DNA from 3 places in the Mesorhizobium sp. WSM4904 genome. Region 1 is predicted to be linked to each of the others. Evidence: riboswitches for the same ligand, from Rfam matches in the RefSeq annotation. Region 1 holds a riboswitch; each other region holds the start of a gene.
The links. A riboswitch is a leader RNA that binds a small molecule or an ion and turns the genes downstream of it on or off. The one in region 1 is predicted to bind thiamine pyrophosphate.
Positions count from the first base shown of each region.

Region 2: it holds a riboswitch for thiamine pyrophosphate, as region 1 does, so the genes downstream of both, thiC (phosphomethylpyrimidine synthase ThiC) here and thiC (phosphomethylpyrimidine synthase ThiC) in region 1, are expected to answer to the same signal.
Region 3: it holds a riboswitch for thiamine pyrophosphate, as region 1 does, so the genes downstream of both, thiB (thiamine ABC transporter substrate binding subunit) here and thiC (phosphomethylpyrimidine synthase ThiC) in region 1, are expected to answer to the same signal.

Region 1 covers NZ_CP121354.1:1,216,062-1,225,583, reverse strand. The annotation lists gene QAZ47_RS05780 (hypothetical protein) at 1-1,246, opposite strand, end outside; gene QAZ47_RS05775 (metallophosphoesterase) at 1,249-2,586, opposite strand; gene QAZ47_RS05770 (hypothetical protein) at 3,078-3,341, shown strand; TPP riboswitch at 3,659-3,775, shown strand; gene thiC (phosphomethylpyrimidine synthase ThiC) at 3,879-5,714, shown strand; gene thiO (glycine oxidase ThiO) at 5,711-6,712, shown strand; gene thiS (sulfur carrier protein ThiS) at 6,681-6,878, shown strand; gene QAZ47_RS05750 (thiazole synthase) at 6,880-7,653, shown strand; gene QAZ47_RS05745 (thiamine phosphate synthase) at 7,650-8,255, shown strand; gene QAZ47_RS05740 (hydroxymethylpyrimidine/phosphomethylpyrimidine kinase) at 8,246-9,061, shown strand.
Region 2 covers NZ_CP121354.1:3,669,446-3,678,967, forward strand. The annotation lists gene QAZ47_RS17445 (aspartate aminotransferase family protein) at 1-394, shown strand, start outside; gene QAZ47_RS17450 (hypothetical protein) at 403-1,635, shown strand; partial or broken gene QAZ47_RS17455 (FkbM family methyltransferase) at 1,632-2,387, shown strand; TPP riboswitch at 2,480-2,596, shown strand; gene thiC (phosphomethylpyrimidine synthase ThiC) at 2,701-4,545, shown strand; gene thiO (glycine oxidase ThiO) at 4,579-5,556, shown strand; gene thiS (sulfur carrier protein ThiS) at 5,525-5,722, shown strand; gene QAZ47_RS17480 (thiazole synthase) at 5,726-6,499, shown strand; gene QAZ47_RS17485 (thiamine phosphate synthase) at 6,496-7,101, shown strand; gene QAZ47_RS17490 (hydroxymethylpyrimidine/phosphomethylpyrimidine kinase) at 7,092-7,871, shown strand; gene QAZ47_RS17495 (FAD-dependent oxidoreductase) at 8,017-9,522, shown strand, end outside.
Region 3 covers NZ_CP121354.1:1,708,739-1,718,260, reverse strand. The annotation lists gene QAZ47_RS08060 (RNA polymerase factor sigma-32) at 1-182, shown strand, start outside; gene QAZ47_RS08055 (caspase family protein) at 351-2,435, shown strand; gene QAZ47_RS08050 (M48 family metalloprotease) at 2,502-3,971, opposite strand; gene thiQ (thiamine ABC transporter ATP-binding protein) at 4,125-4,910, opposite strand; gene thiP (thiamine/thiamine pyrophosphate ABC transporter permease) at 4,907-6,529, opposite strand; gene thiB (thiamine ABC transporter substrate binding subunit) at 6,770-7,780, opposite strand; TPP riboswitch at 7,824-7,938, opposite strand; gene QAZ47_RS08030 (thiamine diphosphokinase) at 8,073-8,717, shown strand; gene QAZ47_RS08025 (ABC-F family ATP-binding cassette domain-containing protein) at 8,719-9,522, shown strand, end outside.

The DNA.
Region 1 (9,522 bases):
TGGGCCGGCGCTTAATTTCCGGGTTCATGAGCGCGAGCGCCAGCCCTTCGGCATAAGGGCGCGCTTTTCGATCAAGAAGGAATTGCTGCTGATCCGCCGTCCTCAAATTCACGGAGAGGAATTCACGTGCTGCATCAGCAAGTGCCACAAGCTCTTCTCTGCCCTCGGAATGACCCGATATGATAACCCGCTCGATGATGTCATTGACGGAAAGCCGCCCCAGCCGGTTTTTGAGCGAAAACGCGCTGAGCGCATCGTTGCGCTCGAGATCACTCCGCAGATGGTCAGGAAGCGCATAGTACAGCCGAAGCGACGACACGTTCTCGCACAGCGTGGCGAACTCCCTCGGATCGACTGAATCAAGATTCTCGACGTCCCGGTCAGCATTCGAGAGCGACTGGCCGGGTATGATCGTCCGGATCGTGTCGTAGAGGCCGCCGATGTAGGCGAGGACCCATTTCACGTTGCCGCGCGTCTTTCTCACCAAGGTGTTCAGGAACTGCTGTTGGAGCGGTGTCAGTGCTTCACAGTCGTCAATCAGTATCTTGAAGAAGGGCGCCCTGTCACCGGCGAAAGATGGGCCATTTAAAAGTGGAGTGATCGCGGTCGCGACCTTGTTAATGATCGCGCCAGGGTCTGTTGCTCTGAAGCCGGTCGCTCCGGCATCGGCGGCAAAGAAGAACGCGTTGAAGCATTCGTCGACGTACCGGGTTATCCCACCCCGCAGCTCATCGATGCTGAAGAAGTCGAGACGGGCAGGTTGGGGTATGAAGTGCAGCACTTCGCGATGCAGTGCCAGGGCGACGTCCCTATCTTCGGAGGCCCGGTATTTCAAGTGGCCGTCGCGTCTGAGCTGGCCGATGCTCTCGAGCAGGCGTTCGACTATCTTCAGCTCCAGATAGTGAGAGAAGATTACGAATTGCCGCGGGATCACGGCGGCCGTGTCGAAGCGTATCCGCTCCGGAATGAGGTTCAGAACGGCGTTGTCGATTAGGGGCGAGAATGTCTCATTGAGCTGGAAGAAGACGCCATACCAAGCGAGCTTGCCGACTTGGTCCGAGAGACTTTTGTCTTCAAGAATATGGACTGTGGAAAGCGAGCGAAGAATGCTGGTCTTGCCGCTGCCTCTCGTCCCTGCGACGAAGACCGGCTTGGCGGCGGCAGAAATCAACGCCGACTTCTGACTGAACCACAGTATCGGGCGGCTTTCGTACTCGATCCTGTTGGGGCCGAACGGATTCTCCATCGCTATTCGTCCCTTACCTTAATGCGCCAAGCCGAGTTTGCCTTGGTGAGGCCGTCTATCTCGATGAAGCGCGCCGCTTGGAGCATCAGAAGAGAGTCTTCCAGATCTAGCCCGAGCTCGGCGGAGGCAGCAATCTCAGTGATCTCGTCCCAGAAGAGTAACCCATTCCCGCGCCTGGTGGCATGGTCGCGCAGTCGGCGCAGCAGGTCAAACGTGTCGTTGTTCAGAAAGGCCTTGCCGTTGGACATGGTCGAAATAAAGCAATGTTCGCCTTCCATGACCGTCCCGTCGGCGACATTGGTGCGGTAGGGTATAAGTCGGATGCCGACGAGCTCTCCCTGATCGGTCGTGAAGAAGACGAGCTCATTGAAACCTGACTGTATCTCTGGTGCTGAGATGCAGATCAATTTGCCGTCCGGAAACCTTGGATCGTTGACGATCTCGACCGGATCAGCATGTATGTGTCCATGCAGGTAGACGATAGGCTTGTTGCCCTGCAGCAGCTGAGTTCTGACAAATCCGCTGTTGAGCATCTCCGCGTATGGCGTAATGCGCGGAGTCTTTTGTGGCAGCAGATTGTGATGGCCGATTATGATGCCGTAACGCATGTCGGGCTGCTGGAGCAATTCCTGTAGGCCTGCAAGCATCTCACGCGAGATGTATGGCGTGTCCATCTGACCGTAATACTCGTCGTCGGACGCCTCCTTGTCTGGATCGCTGGGAGGTGTCGCGGGCGAATGTCCCGAGATGTCCGGCGAGCCGAGATCTAGAGGCTCTGTAGAAGGACTGAGTGCCTCGAGACGATCACGAAGGAACGCGGGAAGGTTTTGAAGCTCCCAACTGCCTATCGCTGTGTTGACGAGGATGAAGTTTGCGCCTGCGGATCCTGTCGGAAGTCTGAAGTGCACGGGTTGGTCCACGGGAACGGTCTGCCAACCCAAGCGGGCGGCTAAACTCGCCATTTCGCTGAATTTCTCAGTCGGTCCAAGTTCGCGCGCGTCATCACGGTTCACATCGTGATTTCCCGGTACGAATATCAACGGAAGCGCCTTTGAACTGCGTCCCTGTGCGCGGCAGAGCAACGTGAAATGCTGGAATGCCGAAGCAATGAAGGTCTTGTCGCCACGGCTCGTGAAATCCCCCATGAAGGCGATCGAATCCAAGGGCTTCGAAGTCGTCAGCCGCCGAAGTTTCGTCAAGACGGCACGCAGCGAAGACGCGCGTAGCTTCTGCGTTATTTTCGGAGCGAACTTGCTATCCTTGGCATCGATGTTGCTAGAGGAAGGATGCCAGTCCGGATAGTGAATATCGCCTACTTGAAGGATTCGCACCCGCCGCATAACTCGCCCCCCTGCCGAGAGCCATAGACTAATCCGTTCGCTTTTGCCAAGCGCGAACGATCATCCGCAGTGTCCTTAACGAGGTAGCCTGCACTTTTCGAGAATTGCCACGGCGGCTATTTTTCGGCTGTGAAGCACACGAGACCCGTGACGTGAGACCCAGTTGCTCAATGCCCAGTTGCTCAATGAGCTTTCTTACGAATAAGGGAGAATTTCCGCGGCCGGACTATCTCTGAGCGAGCGTGCATGACTGCCAACGGAAGGTCTTGCACGCACCCTTGCGATCTTGAGCAATGGTCGCCATGACTTTCTTCTTGCAGGCTTTTGAGTGGCCCAGCCTGCGATCACCAGACCCCACCGATTCTAAAGAGCGTGGCAGATGGGATAGTCGAGGTTGCCCGTGCACAGTCACGCTCAGGGCTTGCGCCGCCCAGAGGACACGCTGAAAAGGCAGATTGGGGCGCAAGCACGCCATTCACGAGAGGTTCGACATGAAGACCATGCAAGAAAAAGACATTCCGGCATTCGTACAAGCAGTTGTGGACGCCGGCTGCAAAATTTGCGCGATTGGCAACTTGGGATACGTCTTTGGCGATGCTGATTTCACGCCAGCGCAACGGAGGGCCGTCGAGCCACAGCTGCGTAGGATTGCTGAAATCTACGGCGAACGCGATCATCTCATGAACGAGATAGCTGTATATCTGCGGTCGATCGGACGCCATGTCGAGGTTGAGCCGAAGACAGGTATTTCCTGATGGCCGTGATCGCGAGAAGCCGTCTTCCAACCTCTGAATCCTAAAGGAGGTGACCCCCAAGGCCGTTCGTCACCTTCGACCAGAATAACCACATCCGTGACCGCCTGAGCTACTTGGTCGATACGCGCACATGGCCAATACAGTTTCTCCATCCTTCACGAAGCGAATGAGGCTTTGGCCATTCAGCCCCGGTCTACGGGGCGTGACTTGTCCCCGATGCATGCGCGAGCTCTCCGCCCGGCTGGCCGCCGGTCGTCGCCACCGGCCGAAGGCGCCCGAATGCGCTTGACAAGATAGCGTCAGCCCGTTCAACCTAAGGCATTCACCAGGGGAGTCCCGGCAAGGGGCTGAGATACTGCTGGCTTTCGCGGCGCAGTGACCCGTTGAACCTGATCCAGTTCATACTGGCGTAGGGACGGTGCAAGCGCTTTGCGGGAGTTTACGCCCGAGGTCCTGTTGCAGCAGGTCTACAGAAGCGTCTTTTCATCCTTCCGGCACAGAACTGGGTCTCCAATGCATGAGCAAAGGAGCCTCACGATGAATGCCCTCACCCCCGCCGTATCGACGGGACCACTGCCCGCCTCGCGGAAAATCCACAAGCCCGGCGTCCTCTACCCGCAGATCAGGGTGCCGATGCGCGAGATTTCCGTCCATCCGACGGCCGGCGAACCGCCCGTCACCGTCTACGATCCGTCCGGCCCCTACACCGATCCATCAGTCGAAACCAGCATCGAAAAAGGCCTTGCCCGGCTTCGCCACGAATGGGTCACGGCGCGTGGCGATGTCGAAGCCTATGACGGCCGCCACGTCCGGCCGGAAGACAATGGATTCGCCACCGGCGAGCGCCTGACACCGGAATTTCCGATACGCAATCGGCCGCTCAAGGCCAAGCAGGGCAAGGCGGTGACCCAACTTGCCTATGCGCGCGCCGGCATCATCACGCCAGAAATGGAGTTCGTAGCCATCCGCGAGAATCTCGGCCGCGAGGTGATGCGCGGCAAGCTGCAACGCGACGGCGAAGCCTTCGGCGCGGCGATCCCAGATTTCGTCACACCCGAATTCGTGCGCGACGAGGTGGCGCGCGGGCGCGCAATCATTCCCGCCAACATCAATCATCCCGAGAGCGAGCCGATGATCATCGGTCGCAATTTTCTGGTCAAGATCAACGCCAACATCGGTAACTCGGCTGTCACATCGTCGATGGCCGAAGAGGTCGAAAAAATGGTCTGGGCTATCCGCTGGGGCGCGGACACGGTGATGGACCTGTCGACCGGCCGCAACATCCACAACATCCGCGACTGGATCGTGCGCAATGCGCCGGTGCCGATCGGTACGGTGCCGCTCTATCAGGCGCTGGAAAAGGTCAACGGCATCGCCGAGGATCTGAACTGGGAGGTCTACCGCGACACGCTGATCGAGCAGGCCGAGCAAGGCGTCGACTATTTCACCATCCACGCCGGCGTGCGGCTGCACTACATCCCGCTGACCGTCGACCGGGTCACGGGCATCGTCTCGCGCGGCGGCTCGATCATGGCCAAATGGTGCCTGCACCATCACCGGGAGAGCTTCCTCTACGAGCATTTCGAGGAGATCTGCGACATCGCCAGAGCCTATGACGTCTCCTTCTCGCTCGGCGACGGCCTTCGTCCCGGTTCAATCGCCGATGCGAACGACGCGGCGCAATTCGCCGAACTGGAAACACTTGGAGAACTCACCAAGATTGCCTGGGCAAAGGACTGCCAGGTGATGATCGAAGGCCCGGGCCATGTCCCCATGCACAAGATCAAGCAGAACATGGACAAGCAGCTCGCAGTGTGCGGTGAGGCGCCGTTCTACACGTTGGGGCCGCTGACGACCGACATCGCGCCGGGCTATGACCACATCACCTCAGGGATAGGTGCCGCCATGATAGGCTGGTTCGGCACCGCAATGCTTTGCTACGTCACGCCGAAAGAGCATCTCGGCCTTCCCGACCGCAACGACGTCAAGATTGGCGTGATCACCTACAAGATAGCCGCCCATGCAGCCGATCTGGCGAAGGGCCATCCGGCAGCGAAAACCAGGGATGATGCCCTTTCGCGCGCGCGCTTCGAGTTCCGCTGGGAGGACCAGTTCAACCTGTCGCTCGACCCCGAAACCGCACGGTCCTTCCACGACCAGACCTTGCCCAAGGAGGCGCACAAGCTGGCACATTTTTGTTCGATGTGCGGGCCGAAATTCTGCTCCATGCGCATTTCCCACGACATCCGTGCCGAGGCCCAGAAGGAAGGCATGGCGGCAATGGCGGCAAAATACCGGGAGGGCGGCGATCTCTACATGCAGGCGGACGAGACTGGCGTACCGGTCGTGCCAGAGGCTCCCAAACCATCATGAGGGTGCTCGTCAAAGGGGCCGGCGTTGCCGGCCTCACCGTCGCTTTCGAACTCGCCGCCCGCGGCGCGACGGTCACCGTCGCCGAGATGCGGCATGGCCTTGGTGGCAACGCGTCGTGGTTCGCCGGCGGCATGCTGGCGCCATGGTGCGAGCGCGAAAGCGCGGAGCAGCCGGTGCTGGATCTCGGACGCGATGCTGCCGACTGGTGGGATGCGGTGCTGTCGGGTCAGGTGACACGGGCCGGGACATTGGTCGTGGCCGCGCCGCGTGATGCCGGTGAGCTTGACCGGTTCGCCAGTCGCACGTCAGGGCATCGGCGCGTCGATGAAAACGAAATTGCGCTCCTGGAACCCGACCTCGCCGGCCGCTTCCGGCGTGGATTGCTCTTCCCCGACGAGGCTCACCTCGACCCACGCCCGGCGATGGCGGCACTTCATGACAAGCTTGCGACCATGGGTGTCAAATTCCACTTCGGCTGCGACGCCCGGCCTGTTTCGGGATTCGCCCGTCAGATAGACTGCATGGGAATGGCAGCGGCCGATGACAGGCTGCGCGGTGTTCGCGGCGAAATGCTGATCCTTCGCACGCCTGATGTCTCGCTGTCGCGGCCGGTCCGTTTGCTTCATCCACGCTTTCCGCTTTATGCCGTGCCGCGCACCGATCACCGTTTCATGATCGGAGCGACGATGATTGAAAGCCAGAGCGCCGGACCGGTGACGGCGCGTTCCATGATGGAGCTGCTGGGCGCCGCCCATGCCCTCCATCCGGCCTTTGGTGAGGCCGAGATCGTTGAAACCGGTGTGGGTGTCCGTCCGGCATTTCCCGACAATTTGCCACGCGTCGAAACAGACGGTGAGATCATCGCGATCAACGGTCTTTATCGTCACGGTTTTCTCCTCGCCCCCGCCATGGCGCGCCAGGCTGCCGACCTGGTTTTCAGTCAAGACAGAACCAAGGAGCATGCTCATGAAACTGATGGTCAACGGCGAGGCGCGTGAGATTGCCGCCACCACGCTGGCCGAGTTGCTTGCCGCGCTCGACTATGAGGGCGATTGGCTCGCCACCGCCGTCAACAGCGACCTCGTGCACAAAGCCAACCGCGCGGAGTTCCAGTTGAGCGACGGCGACCGGATCGAAATCCTCTCGCCCATGCAGGGCGGCTAGCATGTTGGAGCTTTATGGAACCGAGCTTTCGTCGCGCCTGCTTCTCGGCACGGCTCAGTATCCTTCGCCGGCCATCCTTGCCGATGCAGTCAAGGCATCGGGCACGTCGGTGGTGACCGTCTCGTTGCGGCGTGAGATGGCGGGCGGTAGGGCCGGCGAACAATTCTGGTCGTTGATCCGCTCGCTGGGCGCCAGAACCCTGCCCAATACCGCCGGCTGCCTCTCCGTCAAGGAAGCCGTCACCACCGCGAAAATGGCGCGCGAGGTCTTCGGCACCAACTGGATCAAGCTCGAAGTGATCGGCAATCACGACACGCTACAGCCGGATGTGTTCGGTCTGGTTGAAGCCGCCCGCATCCTGTGCGAGGACGGCTTTGCGGTATTCCCCTATACCACCGACGATCTCGTTGTCGCCGAGCGGCTGCTGGAAGCGGGCTGCAAGGTCCTGATGCCGTGGTGCGCACCGATCGGTTCCGCCTTGGGACCGGTCAACATGACGGCGCTGCGCTCGATGCGCGGATATTTCCCTGGCGTCCCGCTGATTGTGGATGCGGGGCTCGGACGGCCGTCGCACGCGGCCACCGTCATGGAACTCGGCTTTGACGCCGTGCTCCTGAACACAGCGGTCGCCAAGGCGGCAGATCCGGTCGGCATGGCGCGTGCTTTCGGTAAGGCGGTCGACGCCGGTCGTGAGGCGTTCAGTTCGGGAATGCTCGAACCGCGCGACGTCGCCGTGCCATCGACACCGATGGTCGGCAGGGCCGTTTTTTCATGAAGCTCGATCCCTTCTACCTGATCGTCGACAGCGCCGCCTGGATCGAAAGGTTGGCGCCGCTCGGCGTCAAGCTGATTCAGCTTCGCATCAAAACCATGGATGAAACCGGGCTGCGCGCGGAGATCCGCAAGTCGAAGGCCTGGTGTGTCCAACACAAAAGCCAGCTCATCATCAATGATTATTGGCGCCTGGCAATCGAGGAAGGCTGCGATTTCGTGCATCTGGGCCAGGAGGATTTGCAAACGGCCGACCTCTCGAGGATACGGGCAGCGGGCGTCAGGCTCGGATTGAGCACGCATGATCATGTCGAGCTGGAAACGGCCATGTTTGCCGAGCCCGACTATGTCGCGCTCGGTCCGATCTATCCCACCACTTTGAAGAAAATGAAGTGGGCACCGCAAGGGCTAGAGCGGATCAGCGAGTGGAAGCGGCGGGTGGCGCCGATCCCATTGGTCGCCATCGGCGGCCTCAACCCCGACCGCCTCGACGGCGTCTTTGAGGCCGGCGCCAACAGCGCCGCAGTGGTCACGGACATCACGTTGAGCTTCGACCCCGAAGCGCGCACGCGAGAATGGATCGAAAAGACGGACCGATGGCGATGAGACGAGAACCGCATGTGCTTGTCGTTGGCGGATCAGATTCCAGCGGGGGTGCTGGAATAGCACGCGACATCGAGACGATCTCTGCCGTTGGCGTGCGCACCTGTCTCGCCGTCACAGCGCTAACGGTGCAAACGCACGACGCCGTGATCGAAATCCATCATTCGCCACCCAGCATGGTGGCCAATCAGATGTGTGCCGCGCTACAGGCCAACGACGTAGCCACAATCAAGATCGGCATGCTGGCGACTGCCAAGATCATTGTTGCCGTTGCCGCAGTGCTGCGCAAATTTCCGCAAGTGCCGGCAGTACTCGACCCTGTGCTGGCCTCCACCTCAGGCCGCGCACTTCTGGAAGCAGGCGCTATCGCTGCCATGAAGCGCGATTTGATGCCGCTTTGCTGCATTGTCACGCCCAACCTTCCTGAACTGGCGCTCCTTACTGGTTCCGAACCGGCTTCGGATGAGGACGGTGCGCTCCAACAAGGACAAAGACTGCAGGCCGTCGGCCCTCAGGCCCTGCTGATCAAGGGTGGGCACGCGTCGGGTCCCCGATCGGCCGATATTCTGTTACGCTCCGATCATGAACCCATCCACTTCGACACGCCGCGCCTTGCTATATCGATGCGCGGAACAGGTTGCATGCTGGCCAGCGCGATTGCGGCGCATCTGGCGAAGGCGAAGTCGCTCGAAGATAGCGTGCGCGAAGGCAAGCTGTTTGTGTTCGAGAAGCTTCAGAAATGCCGGCTGAATAATCACAACGTTCTGCGTCCAGCCAAGCAGACCCATTTTCCAGAATTTTTCCAGTAGCGAGACTGGAGGGCTACTGCTTCTCTATGCCATCCTTACAACGCGTTGAGTTCCACTGTGCCGTCCAGAATTATCTGTCGTTGTCCAGAATTAAGCCGGGCTTAGAACTGAAACGAACCCGCCGAAAGGTACGAGCGGCCCTCACTCGATAAGGGTTACCAAACCTATTCCTGTGGGCTACCAATCCGCGTGGTGGGTGGCCTTAGGTTACCAATCAGTGTGGCGTCCGGAATTATCTGCCTCTCTCCGGAATTAAGCCGAGATTAGAAGATCGGTGCGGTATTGCGCCCGGTCAAACCGTGTCGATTTGCGGCGTAGCCGACGTGTCTCACGCTTGGCGGCGTCGCACGCTGGTCCCGATTGTCGCCCGAATATCTGCCTACCGGCGACAGTGAATGCGCCAAGCTAGACCTTCGTCGATAGGGCGGCTCCGGTTTACCAATCCTGTCGTCCTAGGTTGA
Region 2 (9,522 bases), 2.5 Mb from region 1:
TGCTGCGTCGACCGGCGACTACCTTTTGCAGCGGCTGCAGACGCTGAAGGCGAAATATCCGAAGATCATCAAAGGTGTGCGCGGCAAGGGTCTTATGATCGGGCTCGAGTTCCACGATTTCTCGCAGACCTTGCCGATGGTGCTGCGTCCTGTGGTGAGTGTGCTCGACGACAAGCTGAAGGGTTCGCTCTCGGGCTTCGTCGGCTCGCTCTTGCTGCGCGACTACGACGTGCTCGTCGCCTTCACCGAGTATAATCGCAACGTCATTCGGCTCGAGCCGCCGCTGATCTGCCAGCGCGAGCATGTCGACCGCTTCGTCGACGCCTTCGACAGCCTCCTGTCGCGCGGCATCGTGGCGATCGTGAAGGATTTCGTGAAAAGCCAGGTCCGCTGAGACAGACGATGCTGACCAGGCCACCCGTCGCTCCCGCCAATCCGCTCGACCGGCTGACCGGCGCCGGTCTTGCCTGGGGCGAGGGGACTTACGCGAGATGGGCAGCCCCGATCGGCGCGGCGACCTTCTCGCTCTACATCCTGCTGACCGCCGTGACGGCCTGGTTCATGCCCGACGTCAATTGGGACATGCTGCCTTATCTGGCGATCGCCGAGGAGGGCCGCTATCCCGATCCGCAGGCGCTGCATGATTATGCCTACAGCACGATCAAGGCCGGCGTGTCGGCCGGCGACTACAAGACGCTGACCGACGATGGCGGCGGCTTCCGCAACCACATGGCGGAGAATGCCGCCGACTTCCACTCGCTGCTCGGCATGTACCGGATCAAGTTCCTCTATGCCGAAATCCTGTCGAGCCTCAGCCATGTCGTGGCGCCGGTTAAAGCGATGCGTCTGGTGCAGGTCTTCTCGGTGCTCTTGTTCGGCGCCGTCACGCTCATTTGGCTGCGCGCGGAAGGCGCGCTGGCGCTGGCGCCGGTCGCCGGCGCCATCCTGATCATGGCCGATTTCGGCGATGCGGCGCGGGCCTCGACGCCTGACCTTCTCTGCTCGGCGCTGTTCCTCGGCGGGCTGTTTGCCTATGTCCGCAAACACGAGGCAGCGACGGCTATCCTGCTTTTCCTGGCGTTCATGGCACGGCCGGACAACATTGTGTTCCTCGCCATCTTCGCCGTGCTGCTCGTGGCATTCCGGCAGAAGGCGTGGGGGGCGCTGGCCGGTTTCGCCGCCTCCTTCATCGCCTATTTCGCCATCTCGCACTGGGCCCAGCATCCCGGCTGGTGGCCGCATCTGTGGTTCTCCAGCATCGAGCAGCACTACAATATGGACAGCTTCGAACCGCCATTCTCGGTGGCCGCCTATCTCAAGGCCTTCGCCGCCTCGGTGGTGCGCGCCATTACCGTAGACAGCTGGGTCGGGATCTCGGTGCTCGCGCTCGCGGGCTGGTATGGGCTCGACCGTACAGGCTTCCGGTTCGACCGCCGCGCCGGCATCCTGCTTGCGGCGCTCGTGCTCGGCGTGCTCGCCAAGTTCACGGTCTTCCCGATCCACGACACGCGCATCTATTTCCCCAATCTTCTGCCGCCCTTCCTGATGCTCGCCGCGCCACTGATGGCGCTGTGGACCTCGGCGAGGCAAGGCCGGCACCGCGAGGCGCAGCAAGTTGCCGGAGACAAGTCATGAGCTCGGCTTCCAACCTAGCGCGCGTTCTGCTGTCGCTCGGATTGCCGGCCGGGCTGCTCGACCGCGGACCCGCGCTGCACGGGACGAAGTTCCTGGCCAAGGCGGCGCTCAAGGCGCGGTTCGGCGGCGGACGACCGTTCCAGATGGTCAATGTCGGGGCTTGCGACGGCGCGCTGTTCGATGACGTGACGCCTTGGCTGCACCGTATCAAGGGTGCTCGGGCGATGCTGGTCGAGCCGATCCCCTACAACCAGAAGCGGCTGCGCGCCAACTATCCGGATACGAGCCGCTTCGTCATCGAGCCGGTGGCGGTGACCAGGACAAAGGGCACCATCACCGTCCACACTTTCGACGCAGCCGCGCTCGAGGCCGGCACGCTGCCGATCGAGTTCATCGGCTGCTCCTCGGTCACCGACACCAATCTGATGTCCGGCAAGAACGCCTGGGGCGAGGCGGACGCCAACTTCAACAAGTTCGCGCCGCATCTGAAAGACATCGAGGTGCTGTCGGAGACATTGCAGACGCTGCTCGACCGCAATCGCATCACCCATATCGACGCTTTCCTGGTCGATTGCGAAGGCGCCGACTGAATGGTGTTCGACCAGCTCGACCTCCAGCGCTATCGCCCCGGCATGATCAAGATCGAGGTCGGCGCGCTGCCGGCTGCCGAGATCGGCCAGGTCGTCATCAAGCTCAAGACCGCAGGCTATCAGGTCGGCTTCCAGGCCGAGGACATTTGGGCTTTCGCCTGAGTTTTCGCTACCGAGCTTCCATGCACGATGGCGTTGAGCCGCAATGCCGGCCAAACGCGCTTGACAAGATGGCGCTGGCCCGTTCAACCTAAGCCATTCACCAGGGGAGTCCCGGCAAGGGGCTGAGATACTGCTGGCTTTTGCGGCGCAGTGACCCGTTGAACCTGATCCAGTTCATACTGGCGTAGGGACGGTGCAAGCGCTTTGCGGGCGTTCATGCCCGAAGACCTGTCTCAGGCAGGCAGACCGAAGCGTCTTTTCATCCTTCCGGCACAGAACTGGGTCTCCAATGCAACGAGCAAAGGAGCCTCAAATGAATGCCCTGACCCCCACCGTATCGACTGGACCGCTGCCGGCGTCGCGGAAGATCCACAAATCCGGCGCCATCCACCCGCAGATCAGGGTGCCGATGCGCGAGATCGCCGTTCACCCGACTGCCGGTGAACCGCCGGTGACGGTCTACGATCCGTCAGGCCCCTATACCGACCCCGCAATCGAAACCGATATCGAGAGGGGGCTTGCCCGCCTTCGGCAAGACTGGATCGTGGCGCGTGGCGATGTCGAATCCTATGACGGCCGCCATGTCAGGCCGGAGGACAATGGATTTGCGACAGGAGAGCGCCTGACGCGGGAGTTTCCGATCCGCAACCGTCCGCTGCGGGCCAAGGCCGGCAAGGCGGTAACGCAGCTTGCCTATGCGCGCGCCGGGATCATCACGCCCGAAATGGAATTCGTTGCCATCCGCGAAAACCTCGGCCGCGAGATCAAGCGGAGCGGGCTGCAACGGGACGGCGAGGCGTTCGGCGCATCGATACCGGACTTCGTCACACCGGAATTCGTACGCGACGAGGTGGCGCGCGGCCGCGCGATCATCCCCGCCAACATCAACCATCCCGAGAGCGAGCCGATGATCATCGGCCGCAATTTCCTGGTGAAGATCAACGCCAATATCGGCAATTCCGCCGTCACCTCTTCGATGGCCGAAGAGGTCGAAAAGATGGTCTGGGCGATCCGCTGGGGTGCCGACACGGTCATGGACCTGTCGACCGGCCGCAACATCCACAACATCCGCGAATGGATCGTGCGCAACTCGCCGGTGCCGATCGGCACGGTGCCGCTCTACCAGGCGCTGGAGAAGGTGGGCGGTGTCGCCGAGGATCTGAGTTGGGAAGTCTATCGCGACACGCTGATCGAGCAGGCCGAGCAGGGCGTCGACTACTTCACCATTCATGCCGGCGTGCGGCTGCATTACATCCCGCTCACCGTCGGCCGGGTTACCGGCATCGTCAGCAGGGGCGGCTCGATCATGGCGAAATGGTGCCTGCACCATCACCGTGAAAGCTTCCTCTATGAGCATTTCGCGGAGATATGCGACATCGCCAGAGCCTATGACGTGTCTTTCTCGCTCGGCGACGGCCTTCGTCCCGGCTCGATCGCCGATGCCAATGACCAAGCCCAATTCGCCGAGCTGGAAACGCTTGGCGAATTGACGAAGATCGCCTGGGCAAAGGACTGCCAGGTGATGATCGAAGGCCCCGGCCATGTTCCCATGCACAAGATCAAGCAGAACATGGACAAGCAGCTCGCCGTCTGCGGCGAGGCGCCTTTCTACACCCTGGGACCGCTGACCACGGACATAGCGCCGGGCTATGACCACATCACGTCCGGCATCGGCGCCGCCATGATCGGCTGGTTCGGCACGGCCATGCTCTGCTACGTGACACCGAAGGAACATCTCGGCTTGCCGGATCGCAATGACGTCAAGACCGGCGTCATCACCTACAAGATCGCGGCGCACGCCGCCGACCTCGCCAAGGGGCATCCCGCGGCGAAGATCCGCGACGACGCGCTTTCGCGGGCACGGTTCGAATTCCGCTGGGAAGACCAGTTCAACCTGTCGCTCGATCCCGAAACCGCGCGCTCGATGCACGACGAGACCTTGCCCAAGGAAGCGCACAAGGTGGCGCATTTCTGCTCGATGTGCGGACCGAAATTCTGCTCCATGCGCATCTCCCACGACATTCGCGCCGAAGCGCAGAAGGAGGGGATGGCGGCGATGGCGCAGAAATACCGCGCGGGCGGTGATCTCTACATGCCGGTCGAAACGCCCGGGGCGGAAGAACAAGCTTTGGCGCAGGACGATCAGGGGACGGACTGAGCCGTGCGCCGTGTCCTTGTCAAAGGCGCCGGTGTGGCAGGCCTCACCGTCGCCCATGAATTGGCCGCGCGGGGTGCGTCGGTCACCATTGCCGAAATTCGCAGCCAGATAGGCGGCAATGCCTCCTGGCTCGCCGGCGGCATGCTCGCCCCCTGGTGCGAACGCGAAAGCGCCGAAGAGACGGTTGTCACTCTCGGCAGAATTTCGGCCGACTGGTGGGAAAGGGTGCTGCCCGGGCTCGTGACGAGGGCCGGCACTCTCGTCGTCGCCCATGTGCGCGACGCCTTCGAGCTTGCCCGCTTTGCGGCCCGTACCCGTAATCACGAGTCCGTCGACGAAGAGGCGATCGCCGCCCTCGAACCCGATCTCGCCGGTCGCTTCCGCAAGGGCCTGTTCTTCGCCGGCGAAGCTCATCTCGATCCCCGTCGGGTTCTCGAAGCCCTCGCCAGCAAGCTGTGTGCGATGGGCGTCGTCTTCCTTTTCGAGGTGGACGAAGTGGCCCTTTCCGGCTTCGATCAGGTGATCGACTGCACGGGCATCGCGCGGGGCGAAGACGATTTGCGCGGCGTGCGCGGCGAGATGCTGATCCTCCACACGCGGGAGGTCTCGCTCACCCGGCCGGTTCGTCTCCTCCATCCGCGTCATCCGATCTATGTCGTGCCGCGGGCCGATCATCACTTCATGGTCGGCGCGACCATGATCGAAAGCGACCATGACGGGCCGATCACCGCCCGTTCGCTGATGGAGCTCCTCAATGCGGCCTACGCGCTCCATCCAGCGTTCGGTGAGGCCGAAATCATCGAGACAGGAGTGGGTGTGCGCCCCGCCTATCCCGACAATCTGCCGCGGGTGAAGCGTCGGAAGGAGGGCGCGATCACGATCAACGGCCTCTACCGGCACGGTTTCCTGCTCTCACCGGCCATGGCCGAGCAGGCTGCCGGCCTTCTTTTCAATTCATCTGCCGACCTGGAGTCTGAAAATGAAGCTGATCGTCAATGGCGAAGCGCTTGAGGTCAGGGCGACGACGCTCGCCGCTCTTTTGAAGGAGCTCGACTATGAAGGCGGCTGGCTCGCCACCGCGCTGAACGGCGATGTCGTGCCCGCGGCCGAACGGGCAGAATTGCGGGTGAACGAAGGCGATCGGATCGAAATCCTGTCGCCCATGCAGGGAGGCTAACCGATGTTCGATCTTCTCGGGACAAAATTGGCCTCGCGCCTGCTGCTGGGCACCGCCCAATATCCTTCGCCGGCGATCCTTGCCGATGCCGTCAAGGCGTCGGGCACCTCGGCGGTCACCGTTTCGCTGCGCCGGGAAATGGCCGGCGGCAGGGCCGGCGAGCAATTCTGGTCGCTGATCCGCTCGCTCGGTGTGAGGGTGCTGCCCAACACCGCCGGCTGCCATTCCGTCAAGGAAGCCGTGACGACCGCGAAGATGGCGCGCGAGGTCTTCGGCACGTCCTGGATCAAGCTCGAAGTGATCGGCAACCACGACACGCTGCAGCCCGATGTGTTCGGTCTGGTCGAGGCCGCGCGCATCCTTTGCGAGGACGGATTCAGCGTGTTCCCCTATACCACCGACGACCTTGTCGTCGCCGAGCGGCTGCTGGAGGCAGGCTGCAAGGTTCTGATGCCGTGGTGCGCGCCGATCGGCTCGGCGCTCGGGCCGGTCAACATCATGGCGCTGCGCTCGATGCGCGGGCATTTCCCCGACGTGCCGTTGATAGTCGATGCAGGTCTCGGACGACCGTCGCACGCGGCAACCGTCATGGAGCTCGGCTTTGACGCCGTGCTCCTCAACACGGCGGTCGCCAAGGCTGGCGATCCGGTGGGCATGGCGCGCGCTTTCAGCAAGGCGGTCGATGCCGGCCGCGAGGCCTATGGTTCGGGACTGCTCGAGCCGCGCGACGTCGCCGTGCCATCGACGCCTACAATTGGCAGGGCGGTTTTCTCATGAAGCTCGATCCCTTCTACCTGATCGTCGACAGCGCCGCCTGGATCGAGCGCCTGGTGCCGCTCGGCGTCAGGCTGGTGCAGCTCCGCATCAAGAACATGGACGAGGGCGGGCTGCGTGCGGAAATCCGCAAGGCAAAAACCTTGTGCGCACGGCACGATTGCCAGCTCATCGTCAACGATTATTGGCGGCTGGCGATCGAGGAGAGCTGCGACTTCGTCCATCTCGGCCAGGAGGATCTGCAGGCTGCCGACCTCCCGGCGATACGGACGGCCGGCATCAGGCTCGGGCTGAGCACGCACGATCATGCCGAACTGCAGACGGCCATGGCAGCCAGGCCCGACTACGTCGCGCTGGGTCCCGTCTATCCGACCATCCTGAAGAAGATGAAATGGGCGCCGCAGGGGCTCGAAAGGGTTCGCGCCTGGAAGGGCGCCGTCGCACCCACTCCACTGGTAGCCATCGGCGGCCTCAATCCCGAGCGGCTCGATGGCATTTTCGAGGCCGGCGCCGACAGCGCCGCGGTGGTGACGGACATAACCTTGAACCCGGATCCCGAGGCGCGCAGCAGGGAATGGATCGAAAAGACCGACCCATGGCGCTGAACCGAGACCCGCACGTGCTCGTCGTCGGCGGGTCGGATTCCAGCGGGGGCGCCGGAATTGCGCGCGATATCGAGACGATCTCTTCAATCGGCTTGCGCAGTTGCGTTGCCGTCACCGCGGTGACGGTGCAGACACACCAATCCGTTACGGCAATCCACCATATGCAACCCGGCCTGGTTGCCGATCAGATGCGCGCGGCGCTGAGAGCCAACAAAGTGTCGGCGATAAAGATCGGCATGCTTTCAACGGGACGCGTCATCGCGGCGGTTGCCGCCGTGCTGCGCGAAAATCCGCGGATACCGACAGTTCTCGATCCGGTGCTGGCTTCCTCGTCGGGCAGGCAGTTGCTGGAGCCGGGTGCGATCGGAGCCTTGAAGCGCGATCTCATGCCGCTCTGCCGTCTTGCCACGCCGAACCTCATCGAGCTGGCGATCCTGACCGGTTCGGATTTGGCTGTGGACGACGATGATGCGCTGCGGCAGGGAGGGCGATTGCTTACGGAAGGGCTGCGGGCGCTGCTCATCAAGGGCGGCCACGCGACGGGGTCCAAATCAACGGATATCCTGTTGAATTCTGGACGAGAGCCTATCCACTTCGACATGCCCAGGCTCGCCGGATCGATGCGCGGGACGGGCTGCATGCTGGCAAGCGCGATCGCCGCGCATATGGCCGGCGCAAAACCGCTCGAGGACAGCGTGCGCGAAGGCAAGCGTTTTGTCTTCGAGAAGCTTGTGCGAGGTATCGAGCGCGAATTCGGCCCCGGCGCATAAGGAAATCCTCACCGGAGACACCCCGGACGAGGCGCGTTCGGCTGTCAGGGTCGCTCGGCCTTTTCCCAATGTCGCAAACAGGCTTCATTCACCCCACCGCTCGGCCCTATAGTCCGCCCGCTTTACCACTTTGGAGTCGCGGGCAATGGCAGAGTTTCCGAAAAAAGCGAAGGTCGTCATCGTCGGTCTTGGCGGTATCGTCGGCGCGTCGGTCGCCCATCACCTGATCGAGCGCGGCTGGGACGACATCGTCGGCATCGACAAGTCGGGCATCCCGACCGATATCGGCTCGACCGCGCATGCCTCCGACTTCTGCTACACGACCAGCCACGACTTCCTGTCCTGCTGGACGACGCTCTACTCCATCGATTTCTACGAGAAGATGGGCCACTACGCCCGCATCGGCGGCCTCGAAGTCGCCCGCGTCGGCGATAATGGCCGCATGGACGAGATCAAGCGCAAGATCGCTTCCGCCAAGGCTTTCGGCACCCGCGCGCGCCTGATCGAGCCGGCCGAGATCAAGGAGAAGTTCCCGCTGATCGAGGAGCATCTGGTGCAGGGCGGCCTCTGGGATCCCGACGCCGGCCTCGTCATCCCGCGCTCGCAAACGGTCGCCGGCAAGCTGGTCGATCAAGGCGTAGCCTCCGGCAAGCTCCAGGCTTTCGCCAATACCTCGGCCAAGGAGCTGATCGTCGAGAATGGCCGCATCAAGGGTGTGGTGACCGAGCGCGGGACGATCGAAGCCGACTATGTTGTCGTCTGCACCGGCATCTGGGGGCGGCTCACCGCGGCACTGGTCGGCGAGGACCTGCCGGTCATGCCGATCGACCATCCGCTGACCTTCTTCGGCCCCTACAACGAGTTCGCCGGCACCGGCAAGGAGATCGGCTGGCCGCTGCTGCGCGACCAGGGCAACTCGGCCTATATGCGCGACACCGGCGATCCGAAGACCGCCGAAGGCGGGCAGATCGAATGGGGCTATTACGAGGAGACCAATCCGCGCCTCTGCCATCCGCGCGACCTCTTGGAAAAGGACCAGGCGCGGCTGTCGCCGTCGCAGCGCGACCTCGATATGGAGCAGATCATGGCGCCGCTGGAGCGCGCCATGGAGCTGACGCCGATCCTCGGCGAGCTCGGTTACAATGAAGGCCATTCCTTCAACGGCCTGCTGCAGGTGACCACCGATGGCGGCCCGTCCATGGGCGAAAGCCAGAAGGTGAGGGGGCTGTGGTATGCCGTCGCCATCTGGGTCAAGGACGGCCCGGGCATGGGCAAGCTGATCGCCGACTGGATGACCGACGGCCGCACGTCGATCGACCATCACGCCATCGACTATTCGCGCTTCTACCCGCACCAGATGAAGGAGCAGTTCATCTGGGATCGCTGCACCGAGACCGCGATGAAGGTCTACAATCCGGCCGTGCATCCGCGCGAACCCTTCTCCAAGGGCCGCAACATCCGCCGCTCGCCATTCTGGGAGCGTGAGAAGGAGCTCGGCGGCTATTTCATGGAGCTGGGCGGCTGGGAGCGGGCGCACGGCTACGCCGCCAACGAGCATCTGCTCGAGAAATACGGCAACCGCGTGCCGGTACGCGAGAACGAATGGGACAACCGCCATTTCTGGCGCGTCTCCAATGCCGAGCACCTGGCA
Region 3 (9,522 bases), 490 kb from region 1:
CGCGCGAGCTCCGGATCATCGAGGAACGCCGGCTGAGCGACGACGGCGCCACCCTGGAATCGCTCGGCGAGGCGCTCGGCATCTCCAAGGAACGCGTCCGCCAGATCGAAGCGCGCGCCATGGAGAAACTGCGGGCTGCACTGGTCAAACAGAACCCCGAATTCCTGGCGGAAGCAGCCTGAGGGCAACTTTAAGTTGCTGGTGTAAAATAGATATCTAATAAAAATAGGTCATATCACAACAGCCTTTCTTCTTTTCCATATCAGCGTATTGTGAATTCTTTAACAGACCCGCGCGCCGCAACTGGTCTTTTGTGAATCCGACAGACCATAGCGGATGGGGGACTTGCCATGCTGCGATGCTGCGTCTTCCTTGCAGCCTTGATCCTCGTGGGCTTCACGACGCTCGAGGCTCATGCCGATCGCAGGGTTGCCCTTGTGATCGGCAATTCCGAATATCGCACTATTCCGGCCCTCAAGAATCCGGACACGGACGCCGAGAATGTCTCCAAGACATTGCGGCTGGCTGGCTTCAATGTGTTCGTTGCCAAGGATCTCACCAAGCTTCAGTTCGAGGAGAAGTTCCGCAACTATCTCGCCGCGGTTGACGGCGCGGATTTGGCGGTCGTCTATTATTCCGGCCACGGCTTTCAGATCGGCGGCGAGAATTTTCTCATACCCGTAGATGCCTCGCTGAAGGATGCGGCCGACATCGAAGTCCAGGCGATCAAGCTCGACGACGTGCTGCAGCAACTGCGCTCGAAGTCGAAGATCCAGGTAATCATCCTCGATGCCTGCCGCAACAATCCGTTCCCGCGCAAGGATTACTGGCTGCGCGACCAATTGATCGTCTCCGGTGATACCGGCCTTGCGCAGGTGAAAAGCTCGCTGAACACGCTGATTGCCTTCGCCACCGAGCCGGGCGCCGTCGCCTATGACGGCACTGGTGCCCTCAGCCCATTCTCGTCCGCCTTCTCCCGCCGCGCGCTGGCGCCCAACCAGGAGATACGCACGGTCATGGCGGCCGTTCGCCGGGACGTCGTGAAAGCGACCAATGGCAAGCAGGTTCCGTGGGAGAATTCCTCGCTGGTCGACGAGGTGGTGCTGATGCGCCACGATGAGCCCGAGGGTCAGCAGGTCATGGTCGAGCAGCCGCAGCCGGCGTCGGAGCGCGGGCTCCATATCACCGGTGCCGCCGAAGCCATCGACAACCACGGCGTCAGCATCCCGGTCGGTGTCGGCCCGGTGCCTCTGAAGCTGGATTTCCCAACCAAGGACCCGGCGGTCAGCCTGAAGCTCGCAAGCTATCCGGCAACGGGCACGCTGTCGCTGCCGGACCGGACCTTGTCTCCCGAATCAAGCCTGATGGCCGATGATATCGACCATTTGCGCTACGAGCCCCAGATCGGCTCGGCGGCTCCCGTCGAGGTCGGCTTTCAGATCAGTGCTGGCAAGGCGTCCAAGCGGGCGACGATGAAGCTGTCGCCAAGTGTCGACCCCTGCGATCAGGCGGCGGGCGCGCCGCTCGACCTGCAAGGCGTCGCCCCCGGCCGGCAGCCGAATGAGATCGGCGGCGGGGCCGTCGAAGCCTGCGAGACAGCGGTGAAGACCTATCCCGGTGTCACCCGTTTCCGCTACGAACTCGGGCGGGCGCTGCTGGCGTCCGGCAAGGTCGACGAGGCCAGGAAAGCCATCCAGGAGGCTGCCGACAAAGGGCATGTCCGGGCCGTTTTCGAGCTCGGCGACATCGCGGCGTCCGGAACAGGGACCGCCGTCGATCCGACGAAGGCCAGCAGCCTCTATTCGCAAGCGTCAGACAAGGGCGACCCCTACGCCATGGCCGCGTGGGGACGCGCCCTGTTCAACGGTATCGGTGTCCAGCCCGATACCGGCAAGGGATTGGACCTGCTGCTCAAGGCGGCGGCTATGGGGCACATCAACGCCATGAACGATCTCGCGGTGATCTTCCAGGAAGGCCGCAACGGGGTGCCCGCCGATCCGGCCCGCGCCTTGGCTTTCCTCAAAGCCGGCATCGATCGGCAAGGCGTGTATTCCATGAGCATTCTCGGTCTTCCCGCCCGCAGCGCCTTGCCGGTCGCGGTGTGCAAGCCCAAGGTCGTGCGAAAAATAGTCACGAAGATAAAGCTGGTCCCCACACCGACGCCAACGACGCCGCCGGAGGTCTTCGAGACACCGCTCAAGCCAATACAGAACGACACCGGGCCGGCGCCCTGGCGCGGCAGTAGCGGCGATCATCCCGAGCCCAAAGGCGGCGGCAGTGGCAGCTCTGAAGGCAGCACCACTGAGGGCAGCACTGGCACTACCGACACAGGCTCCGCCGACACAGACACCACCGGCCCCACCGACACGGGCAGCACCGGCAGCGTCTCTGATACCGGCAGCACCGTCGGTTCCGACAGCACTGGGTTGTTCTGACGGATGCAGCAACAACGGCGTGCGCGGGCAACCGAATAGACAGACCGAGCCGTTTCCTGGCGGAAGCTATTTGTCGGTGACGATCTTGACCTTGTCGCCGGCCGACACCGTCGCGCCCGGCGACATCGCGTTCAGCACGCGGAACAGGTCGAGCTTGCGGTCGACGCCGACCATTTGCGCCGCGAGCGTGCCCATGTTCTGGCCCGGCTGCACGGTGACCACCCGGATATGCAGCGGCTTCAGCGCCGCCTTCTCGGCCGCGCTCAGCGTGCGGAAGGAACCGCTGACCGAACGTGCGACCGGCTCCAGCGCGGCGCTGGCCGAGGGTGCTGCGGTCAGCAGCCGGTAGACCTGCCCGCCGGCGCGGATCACCGCGATATCGAACTGCCATCCTTGCGCGCTGGCATGCGCCATCGCCGCTTCGTTGCCGTTGACCGTCTCCTGGCGCACGCTGGCGTCGTCCAGCCCGGCGACCCAGCCGCTGCGGATGTAATCCGTCAGCGACACCGATTTGTCGATCGCCACGCCATCGAAGCGGATGGCGATGTCGCCGGGTCCGGTCGCGGTGACGGCGGCCGCCGAATTGTCGATGACGAAACCGTCCGGCACCGCGAACGACACGCCGAGGCCGGGATGCATGAAGGTCTGGCCGCGCACGTAGCCCTCTTCCGGCGTGTCGCCGTAGAGCAGGCCGTCTATGCCGGCGAGGAAGGCATCGCGATCGCGCGTGCCGACGCCGGGCGGGCCGAAGTTGCGGGCAAGGCGCTGCGCCAGCTCGATGCGCTGCGGCGTGTTGGGGTGCGTGGCCAAGAAGTCGAGGCTGGCATCGGTGGCGCCGCTGACCGAGCGGAAATCGGTATAGGCCGACATCGACTGCAGGAAGCGGCCGGCCGCATACGGATCGTAGCCCGCCTCGCCGATCGACTTGATGCCGATGGCGTCGGCCTGCAGTTCCTGGTTGCGCGAGAACTGCGCCAGCCTCAGCTTGCCGCGGATGAGTGCTGCCTTGGCGGTCGGGCTGTCGCCGAGCACATCGGAAACGACCTTGGTCGCCAGCCCTTCCTCGGCCTCGAGCTGCTGCCGCTGCAACCCGTGATTCGCGGTGACGTGGCCCATCTCATGCGCGATGACGGCGGCAAGCTCGGAGGAGTCGTTGGCCAGAGCCAGCAGTCCGCGCGTCACGTAGAGGTAGCCGCCGGGCAGCGCGAAAGCGTTGACGTTGGGCGAATTGAGGATGGTGATGCGATAGGTCTGGGTCGGGTTGGCCGACACCACGGTCAGGTTGCCGACGACCTTGGCCACCATGCGCTCGAGCTTCGGATCGGAATATTCGCCGCCATAGGTGGCGAGAATCCGCGGATGCTGCGCCTTCGCCATGTCGGCGAGCTTGGCGTTGGCGACGACGTTGTCGACCGTGATCGGCTTGTCCGAGGGCTGGAAGCCGGATTCCTGGACGTCGGGCGGCGTGAACATCTGGCAGCTCGCCAGCGCCACGGCAAAGCCCGCCAACGCAAAGAATCGCGTCAGCGGCTTCATCCATACTTTCTCCGCGCCGGTCGTCAGATCGGCTTCCTTTCGAAATCTTTCGGCAAATCACGGCCCACCCGGACCAGCATGGCCGGACCTAGCCACACTCCCCCGGACAAGGCAAGCAAACGCCGGATCACCCGTTGCCGGTTTGGGCGTAAATTATGTCCGCTTCCGGGCAATATGTTGTGATACGGCAACGCTGCCGCCTTGATCGCCGATATAGCGCCGGAAGGCGTCCGGACCAGAGCGGTCGAAGAAATCCGCGGCCGGCCCGGTCGCGGCGATCATGCCTTCGTCCAGAAACGCCATGTTCTCGCCGATGCGGCGGGCATCTTCCGGCTGGTGCGTGACGAAAAGCACGGTCATCTGCCGCTCGGCGTGGATGCCGGCCACGAGATCGAGCATGTCGTCGCGCAGCGCCGGACCGAGCGAAGCGAAAGGCTCGTCGAGCAGAAGCACCGGACGATCGCGTAGGAGCACCCTTGCCAGTGCGACGCGCTGCCGCTCGCCGCCGGAAAGCTCGCGCGGCAGCCGCTTCTCCTTGCCGGCAAGGCCAACCCGCGCCAGCGCCTCCGCGACCGCGTGGCGGTCGGCGGCAGTGAGCTTGAGCGACGGCGAGCGGCCGAGCCCGACATTGCCCTCGACCGAAAGATGGGCAAACAGATTGTTTTCCTGGAACACCATCGATACCGGTCGCGCCGAAGGCGGCGCATCGTCGACATCGATCCCGCCGATCAGCACCTTGCCGGCGCCGGGCAGCTCGAAGCCGGCGACCAGATTGAGCAGCGTCGACTTGCCTGAACCGCTCGGCCCCATGATGGCGGTGATCTTGCCGGCGGCGAATTCGGCATCGAAGCGGAACGAAGCCTCGCCATAGCTGAACGAAACATCGTCCAGCGTGACGGCCAGTGCCGTCTCCGTCGCTATGCCATTGCTCGTCGTCATGCCTTTGCTTCCCGCCCGAGCCAGTCGGCGGCGACAACCAGCATCAGGCAAACGAGGCCGAGCAGCAAGGCAAGCCCCGCGGCGTCGGCGGTCCGGTAGCTGCCCATGCGCGCGAGCAGGAGATAGGGCAAGGTCTGCACCGAATCGCTGCCGAACAGCGCGATCACGCCGAGATCGCCAAGCGACAGCGCCATGGCGAAGGCGAAGCCGGTGGCCAAAGGCCGCCGGAGCGACGGCCAGTCGACCAGGCGCAGCCGGTTCCAGCCGTAAATGCCGAGCGCCAGGCAGAGCCGCTCGTGACGCTCGCTCGCCGCGTCATAGGCCGGGCGAACGGCGCGGATGGCGAAGGGCATCGCCATCACCGCGTTGACGGCGACGACCATGACGGGCGCGACGGCGAAGACATCCGTGACGCCGCGCAAGGCCAGGAACCAGCCGGCGCCGACCACGATCGGCGGCACGACGAGCACGAAACCGGCGCCGGTATCGGTGGCATGTTCGAGCAGCGACATGGCGCCGCCCGCGCGCCGCCGCAAGGCCAGCGCACGCCGGGCCGCGATGAGCGAGAGCGACAGCGCCACCGAAAGCAGCGCCGAGAGGAAAGAGAGCGCGGCGCTGGTGAGCGTCGCACGGCGCACGGCCTCCTCGCCGGCCAGCCGTCCGAGATCGGCCTCCAGGCCGGCCAGCACGGTCGCCGCCATCGGCCCGGCGACGAACAGCAAGGTAAGTGCGATCAGACCGGCGTTCACCATCGTTTCAGCCTTGCCCGCCGAAAGATAGCGGCGTGGCGCCACCGGCAGATTGGCGTCGCCGACCGTATTGGCGCCAAGCCGCATCAGTGCCGTGACCACTACGAAGGTCAGACCGATCTGCAGCAGCGTCAGAACCACGGCCCTAGCCGGATCGAAATCGAAACGCAGCGCCTGGTAGATCGCGACCTCCAGCGTCGTGGCGGCGGGCCCGCCGCCCAGCGTCAGCACGATGGTGAAGGAGGTGATGCAGAGCATGAACACCAGTCCGGCGACGCCCGGCAGTGCGGCGCGCAGCGCCGGCCATTCGATCAGCCGCAACGCCGGCCAGGCCCCCATGCCGAGCTGGCTCGCCAGCCGCCACTGGTCGGCGGGCACCGTGCCGAGCGCCTCCAGGAACAGACGCGTGGCCAGAGGCAAATTGAAGAAGACATGCGCGATCAGAATGCCGGACAGGCCGTAGATGCCGGGCCACTCGCCGCCGCCAAGGCTGCCGAGAGCGCCGGCAAAATAGCCGGCATGGCCGTAGAGTGCCAACACGCCGAGCGCGGCAACGATGGCCGGCAGCGCCAGCGGCACGGCGAAGAGCTGCAGGATCAGCCGACGGCCGGGAAACTCCGGGTGCCGGGACAGGGCACGCGCCACCAGCAGCGCCGGCGCGACCGACAGCAATGTCGAAAGCAACGCCTGCCAAAGCGTGAAGCGGGCGACACGGAGGAGATAGCCGTCAAAGGCGACGAGAGCGCCGGACGGGTCGCGCGCGCCTTCGAGGATGAGCCCGACGAAGGCGCCGCCGATGAGCATGGCGATTGCCGCAAGGGCGATGATGCCGGCGGTGACGCGGGAGTCAGGGCGCGGCGAAGATTGCACGCTGCACCATTGGGATTCGAGCTAACGAACGCCGTGTTCCTTCGCGCCCCCCTCTGTCCTGCCGGACATCTCCCCCACAAGGGGGGAGATCAGCAGCGTCGGCGCCCTGCTCATTCCTGCAACGTTGCCAATTGGCGAAATCGCCGATGACAGCCAATCTCCCCCCAAGTGGGGGAGATGTCCGGCAGGACAGAGGGGGGCGCCGTAGAGCGATCATCTTCGATAGATAGCCAAAGCCGCCTACTTGCTCATCGCCGCCAGCCATTCGTCCACCCAGGCCTTGCGGTTTGCCGCGACCTCTTCCGGGCTGAACAGCAGGGTCTTGGTCGGCTTCACCAGTTTGTCGAAGGCCGGGTTGAGCGGCTTGTCGGTCTTGCCGGCCGGGAACATCCAGTTGGTCTCCGGGATGACGTCCTGGAATTTCGGTCCGGTCATGAAGGCGATGAACTTTTCCGCCAGCGGGTTCTTCGCGCCGGTCGTCGTGACGCCGGCGACCTCGATCTGCAGATACTCGCCCTCCTCGAAGGACGCGGCCTGGTAGCGTTCGGTGTTCTCCGCCACCATGTGGTAGGCTGGCGAGGTGGTGTAGGACAGCACCATCGGCGCCTCACCCTTGGTGAACAGGCCGTAGGCCTCGCTCCAGCCCGGCGTCACCGTGAGCACCTTGGATTTGAGCTTGGCCCAGGCCTCCGGTGCCTTGTCGCCATAGACCGACTTCACCCAGAGCAGCAGGCCGAGGCCCGGCGTCGAGGTGCGCGGATCCTGGATGACGATCTTGTCGGCGGCACCACCCTCGACCAGCTCCTTCAGGCTTTTCGGCGGGGTCTTCAGCTTCTCGGTGTCGTAGACGACGGCGAAATAGCCGTAGTCGAAGGGCACGAACGTGTCGTCCTTCCAGCCTCCGGGCACATTCAAATCTGCAACGGCGCCATGCGGCGCGAAAAGGCCGCTTGCCTTGGCGTCCGCGGTCAGGTTGGTGTCGAGGCCGAGCACGACGTCAGCCTTGGTGCCGGCGCCCTCCAGCTTGACGCGGTTGAGCAGCGCCACGCCGTCGGCGACCGAGACGAATTCGAGATCGCAGCCGCATTCGGCCTCGAATTCCTTCTTCACCGCGGGTCCCGGACCCCAGTCGGCGGTGAAGCTTTCATAGGTATAGACGGTGAGCTTGTCCTTCGCCTCGGCAGGCCCGGCGGCTGCCAAAAGCGAAACGAGGCCTGTTGCGAGGATAAGCTGGGACAATAGTGAGCGCATCGGCGCCTCCTTCGTTCGCGTGACAAGGAATTGAGGCGTCGGATGGTCCGAAACGTCTAATCCCTCCGCCGGTACAAACCGGATCAGGTTCGGCGGGTTGGCATTGTCGCCTCTCAGCCGGTTCGCGAAGTCAGCGTCCGGCACCCCGTTAGAGCGCTTCGAGACATAGGCCCGGCCGATGCGGCGCGCAAGCGGAAGTTTGCCGGGCATCCGATGACTTCGGAACGCAGCGCTATCCGTTTGGATGCGCCTGGCTTCCGTTTCGCGGGCGGGGCTGGTAAGGGCGACGCCCATGGGAACATTCACCATCCTGCTTGGCGGCGAGCTCGTCCGCACGCCTCGGCTCGATCGCCAGATCGAAGGCTCCCGCGTCATCGCCGCCGACGCCGGCATCGGTCATGCCCGCATGCTGGGCCTCGTACCGGAGCTATGGGTCGGCGACTTCGATTCGGTGCCGCCGAACCTGCCGGAGGATCTCGCCGCCGTGCCGCGCAAGATCTTTCCGGCCGAAAAGGACATGACCGACGGCGAGCTCGCCATCGCCGAGGCGCTCGCGCGCGGCGCCACCAGCCTGGTGCTGGCCGGCGCCTTCGGCGGCAAGCGCGCCGACCATGCCTTCCTGCATCAGGCGCTTGGGCATCGGCTGGCCGAGGCGGGCACGACGGTACTGCTGACCAGCGGCGCGCAGGAGGGCGTCCCCATCCTGCCGGGCAAAGCCGCCTTCGATTACGCCGACGGAACGCTGTTCTCGGTGCTCGGCTTCTCCGAACTCGCCGGCCTGACGGTCTCCGGCGCCAAATGGCCGCTCGACCGTGTCGAGGTGGCGTTTGGTTCCTCGCTCACTATATCGAACGAGGTCAAGGGCCGGCTCGAGATCGCGCTCGAGAGTGGCCGGGCGCTGCTGCTCGCCCACCCCTATCCTCTTGCCGAAAGCTGACATGGCTCCGCCTCTTCTCAATCTCGACGGCATAAAATTGACCTTTGGCGGCACGCCGCTGCTCGACGGCGCGTCGCTGAGCGCTTCCGCCGGCGAGAAGATCGCGCTTGTCGGCCGCAACGGTTCGGGCAAGTCGACGCTGCTCAAGATCGCCGCCGGGCTGGTCGAGCCGCAGGACGGCGAGGTGTTCCGCCAGCCATCGGCGACGGTCCGCTATTTGCCGCAGATGCCCGATATGGATGGCTTCGCCAGCGTGCGCGCCTATGTCGAGGCTGGTCTCGGGCCGGCCGACGACCCGCATCGCGCCACCTATTTGATGGACCATCTCGGCCTCACCGGCGAGGAACGGCCGAGCGACCTTTCCGGCGGCGAAGCGCGCCGGGCCGCGCTTGCCCGCGTCATGGCGCCCGAACCCGACATCCTGCTGCTCGACGAGCCGACCAACCACCTCGACCTGTCGGTCATCGAATGGCTGGAAGAGGAGCTTGCCCGCACCTCTTCGGCCGTGATCCTGATCTCGCACGATCGCCGCTTTCTCGAGCGCGTCTCGCGCGCCACGGTCTGGCTCGACCGCGGCCAGACCCGGCGGCTGGACAAAGGCTTCGCGCATTTCGAGGAATGGCGCGACCAGGTGCTGGAAGAGGAGGAGCGCGAGCAGCACAAGCTCGGCCGCCAGATCGTGCGCGAGGAGCACTGGCTGCGCTATGGCGTGACCGCCAGGCGCAAGCGCAATATGCGCCGCCTCGGCGAGCTGCAGGCCATGCGCCAGCGCTTTCGCAGCCATCGCGGCGCCGAGGGCACGGCG